Regions from separate parts of the Paenibacillus lutimineralis genome, predicted to be linked through region 1. Evidence: a T-box and tRNA genes for the amino acid it is inferred to sense, from the RefSeq annotation. Region 1 holds a T-box; the other holds one or more tRNA genes.
What was found. The T-box of region 1 lies ahead of tyrS (tyrosine--tRNA ligase). A T-box ahead of a tRNA ligase gene usually reads a tRNA of that ligase, here a tRNA-Tyr.

Region 1 (2,248 bases):
ATATATAGCACACCTGTGAACAGAAGCGTTATCCAGGAATCTCTATGAGAAGCATCGAGCAGAATCGGATTGACGATAACGTGGCTTAGCAATCCATTGAAGAGCATGATGATCATAATGATCTGGATAATACCGATCTTACCGCCAGTTTTGTCCACAAGAACTCACTCCATAGCAATCGAATTCAACATTTAGCCAGCTTTGGTCTAATATAGCTTGAGCATTATTCTCCAAAATATGCATCTAATTGCCATATGAGAAATGAATAAATCAACTTTCTATTCACTCAATATTTTTTCTGAAGTTCGAATTTTTATAAATTATTTAATCAGAATATACACTCCTAAATGTTGTCATTATGATCATGTTAATTCGTGTTAATAAAAGTGTTAGTTCGGTAAAATGCTTTGAAGAATTGCCTATAATATCAAGGCCTTGTCGTCAAAAAAATGAACCGGTTAGCTTGTAAGAAAAAGCAAAGAGAAGATAACATTAATGACATTAAATATAAGAAATTTAATATGTATATTGGCTGTATCCAAAAACCACTATAACTATCCCCTATGACACATATATAGTTCCACCAATCGTACAGATCTTAGCAACTTTAATCCGAATGGGGGAATAATTTTCCAACAAAAAGATTGAAATTAAAGTGTTGACAAAGAAATTTATTAGCACTATGATTGCTGTAATCTAATATTGGATGCACGATGAAAGAGCGAAGTAGCAAGTTTGTCACTGTTCAGAAAGCCAGGGGTTGATGCGACCTGGTCATACAAAACTTTGCGAATTACACTCCGGAGTACCTTAGGTAATGCTAAGCGGACTGGCAATCGATATCATTGCTATGAGTGGTATTAATGGTGAACTGCAGCGCCATTGATGCAATGTGGGTGGTAACACGGTTAATAAATCGTCCCTATGTCTAAAATAGACTAGGAGACGATTTTTTTATTTATCTAATTAAAATTAAAATTCACCAGGGAGATGAACTACAATGATGAACATTATCGATGAATTGGAATGGCGCGGTGCCATTAATCAACAGACGGATGCAGAAGGATTACGTAAACTAACGAGCGAGAAGTCGATTTCATTGTACTGTGGTGTTGACCCTACCGGTGACAGTATGCATATAGGCCATTTGATTCCATTTATGATGTTGAAGAGATTCCAGCTCGCAGGACATCGTCCCGTCATTCTGATCGGCGGTGCGACAGGTACAATCGGTGATCCGAGCGGTCGTACTACAGAGCGTACATTGCAGACGATGGATCAAGTACAGAACAACGTGGATGCTCTGACTGCGCAAATGAAGAAGCTGTTCCTGAATGAAGGAGAAACAGGTCTTCGCATGGTGAACAACTACGATTGGACGAAGGACATTACAATCTTGGACTTCCTTCGTGACTTCGGGAAGAACTTCAGCGTCAACACGATGCTGGCTAAAGATATTGTAGCTAGCCGTCTCGATTCGGGTATTTCCTTCACTGAGTTCTCGTACCAGATCCTGCAGTCGATCGACTTCCTTCATCTATTTAAGAATGAGGATGTGCAATTGCAGATCGGCGGTGCTGACCAATGGGGCAACATCACAAGCGGACTTGACTTGATCCGTAAGAAGGAAGGCCCTGAAGCGAAAGCATTCGGCTTAACGATTCCATTGATGCTCAAAGCAGATGGAACGAAATTTGGTAAGACAGCTGGCGGGGCCATCTGGCTCGATCCGAACAAGACGACTCCATTTGAATTCTTCCAGTTCTGGGCTAACCAAGATGATCGCGATGTCATTAGATACCTGAAATTCTTCACCTTCTTAACGAAGGATGAGATCGATGCTCTTGAAGTGAAAGTACAGACTGAACCACATAAACGTGAAGCACAGCGTGTATTGGCTGAAGAGATGACGAAATTCGTACACGGCGAAGATGCACTCGCACAAGCTAAGAAGATCACAGAAGCATTGTTCAGTGGCGATATCAAATCCCTAACCGCAGATGAAATTGAACAAGGATTTAAAGAAATGCCTACATTCCACGCTTCCAAGGAAGCAAAGAATATCGTTGACTGGCTCGTTGATCTAGGAATTGAACCATCCAAGCGCCAAGCACGTGAGGATATTACAAGCGGTGCCATTTCTCTGAATGGTGAGAAGATCACGGATACAGAAATGAATGTGACCGTAGACAACTCCTTCGAAGGTCGCTTCATTATTATCCGTAAGGGCAAGAAGAACTACAACCTC
Region 2 (2,248 bases), 2.9 Mb from region 1:
GAGTCCACATCGACGGGGAGGTTTGGCACCTCGATGTCGGCTCATCGCATCCTGGGGCTGAAGTAGGTCCCAAGGGTTGGGCTGTTCGCCCATTAAAGCGGTACGCGAGCTGGGTTCAGAACGTCGTGAGACAGTTCGGTCCCTATCTGTCGTGGGCGTAGGAAATTTGAGAGGAGCTGTCCTTAGTACGAGAGGACCGGGATGGACGCACCGCTGGTGCACCAGTTGTTCCGCCAGGAGCATAGCTGGGTAGCTAAGTGCGGAAGGGATAAGCGCTGAAAGCATCTAAGCGTGAAGCCCCCCTCAAGATGAGATTTCCCAATTAGTAAGACCCCTTGAAGACGACGAGGTTGATAGGCCTGAGGTGGAAGTGCAGCAATGTATGGAGCTGACAGGTACTAATCGGTCGAGGGCTTATCCAAAATCTTAAAATGCAAAATGAGTTTCGTATCCAGTTTTCAAGGATTAACCTTGAATTTATGGCTTTGGAGAGATACCCAAGTGGCTATAAGGGGACCCTCTGCTAAGGGGTTAGACTGCGTAAGCGGTGCGAGGGTTCGAATCCCTCTCTCTCCGCCATTTCCATACAAGCTATAAATAATAATATGGCGGTGTAGCTCAGCTGGCTAGAGCGTACGGTTCATACCCGTGAGGTCGGGGGTTCGATCCCCTCCGCCGCTACCATATTTACCTGGAGGCTTAGCTCAGCTGGGAGAGCATCTGCCTTACAAGCAGAGGGTCAGCGGTTCGATCCCGTTAGCCTCCACCATTTAACTTCATATGCCGGTGTAGCTCAATTGGTAGAGCAACTGACTTGTAATCAGTAGGTTGGGGGTTCAAGTCCTCTCGCCGGCACCATTTGTATCACAGCGCGGAGCCGTGGTGTAGAGGCCTAACATGCCTGCCTGTCACGCAGGAGACCGCGGGTTCGAATCCCGTCGGCTCCGCCATTTATTTCAAATGAATGTTTCCACAAAGAAGTGGGAAGGTTATCAAGACTTACCCATTTATTTTTTTGACCAAATTACATATGGCTCGGTAGCTCAGTCGGTAGAGCAGAGGACTGAAAATCCTCGTGTCGGCGGTTCGATTCCGTCCCGAGCCACTTTGCAAGTTTTAGGACAAACCTAGAGCTGGCATATTATATGGAGGCTTAGTGAAGTGGCTAAACACGGCAGACTGTAAATCTGCTCTCTACGAGTTCGGTGGTTCGAATCCATCAGCCTCCACCATTTTTATGAGCCATTAGCTCAGTTGGTAGAGCACCTGACTTTTAATCAGGGTGTCGAAGGTTCGAGTCCTTCATGGCTCATCCCAACAAGAACCCTTTCCAAGTAGTGATCATGCTACAAGGAAAGGGTTCTTTTCTTATGATCTCTCATATAATTTGTGTTCGCGGCAGTGAGCGCAGTTTTCCTTGACACATACTCGTTCTCGCAGGGCTTGAAGATTATGGATGAGAAAACCTTTGCGATTTACGGTCAGTAATCCTTCTTTACATAAGCTGCTTAATAAACGGGTGACCGACTGCCTTGTGAAGCCAATCAGATTTGCAATCTCCTGGTGAGTCCTAGGTACATTAATCAGGATATTTCCATCAATTCTAATACCGAAATCCTCAGCCAATTTAATTAAGAAAGAGATTCCTCGATCTTCTAGATTTCTTGAAGTAAATCCTTGTAGTTTATTGTGCAACTCTCTAATTTCACTGGCCATAACCGCCATCATTTTAAATGCGATACTTGGCGAGCCCGCTAGAATTTGCTCAAAAGAAGATATAGGCAATGCAAACAGCTCCGTGTTAATGACAGTTGTAGCCGTGGTAGGGTAAGGGTTAGAGCCAAATTGTCCGGTATGTGGGAACATATCCCCTGTTTTTAATAAAGAAAGGATTTGTTCGTTGCCCTTTTCATCAATTTTATGGGTTTTAATTAGTCCATGGATGATGAAGTAGATAGGATGTGTGTATTTGTTAATTAAACATACTTTCTACCTCATTATAAAAACGTAGAATTGGATTGAATCGTGAGGGGGGTCACAGCAAATAATCCAAAATTGTTACATTTTCAATATTAAAAACCACCCCATCCATTAACTACGTGGAAAGGGTGATCAGACTTCACAATATTGCGAAGTGAATATAACAGTACAGCAACGGCAAACATACCATAGACACCCATCATGGAGCCGTGCGCATGCGCAGTAGTCAACGTTGATCCATGTTCAAAATAACTAACAGCTGGCAGAT

Region 2: it has a tRNA-Tyr gene. The T-box ahead of tyrS (tyrosine--tRNA ligase) is inferred to sense a tRNA for this amino acid. The anticodon was not compared.

What each region holds. Positions count from the first base shown of each region.
Region 1 covers NZ_CP034346.1:3,067,715-3,069,962, forward strand. The annotation lists gene EI981_RS13125 (endospore germination permease) at 1-158, opposite strand, end outside; T-box leader at 705-927, shown strand; gene tyrS (tyrosine--tRNA ligase) at 1,004-2,248, shown strand, end outside.
Region 2 covers NZ_CP034346.1:155,106-157,353, forward strand. The annotation lists rRNA gene EI981_RS00705 (23S ribosomal RNA) at 1-422, shown strand, start outside; tRNA gene EI981_RS00710 (tRNA-Ser) at 488-579, shown strand; tRNA gene EI981_RS00715 (tRNA-Met) at 608-684, shown strand; tRNA gene EI981_RS00720 (tRNA-Val) at 694-769, shown strand; tRNA gene EI981_RS00725 (tRNA-Thr) at 783-858, shown strand; tRNA gene EI981_RS00730 (tRNA-Asp) at 874-950, shown strand; tRNA gene EI981_RS00735 (tRNA-Phe) at 1,033-1,105, shown strand; tRNA gene EI981_RS00740 (tRNA-Tyr) at 1,148-1,232, shown strand; tRNA gene EI981_RS00745 (tRNA-Lys) at 1,240-1,312, shown strand; gene EI981_RS00750 (Crp/Fnr family transcriptional regulator) at 1,369-1,977, opposite strand; partial or broken gene EI981_RS30155 (cbb3-type cytochrome c oxidase subunit I) at 2,112-2,248, opposite strand, start outside.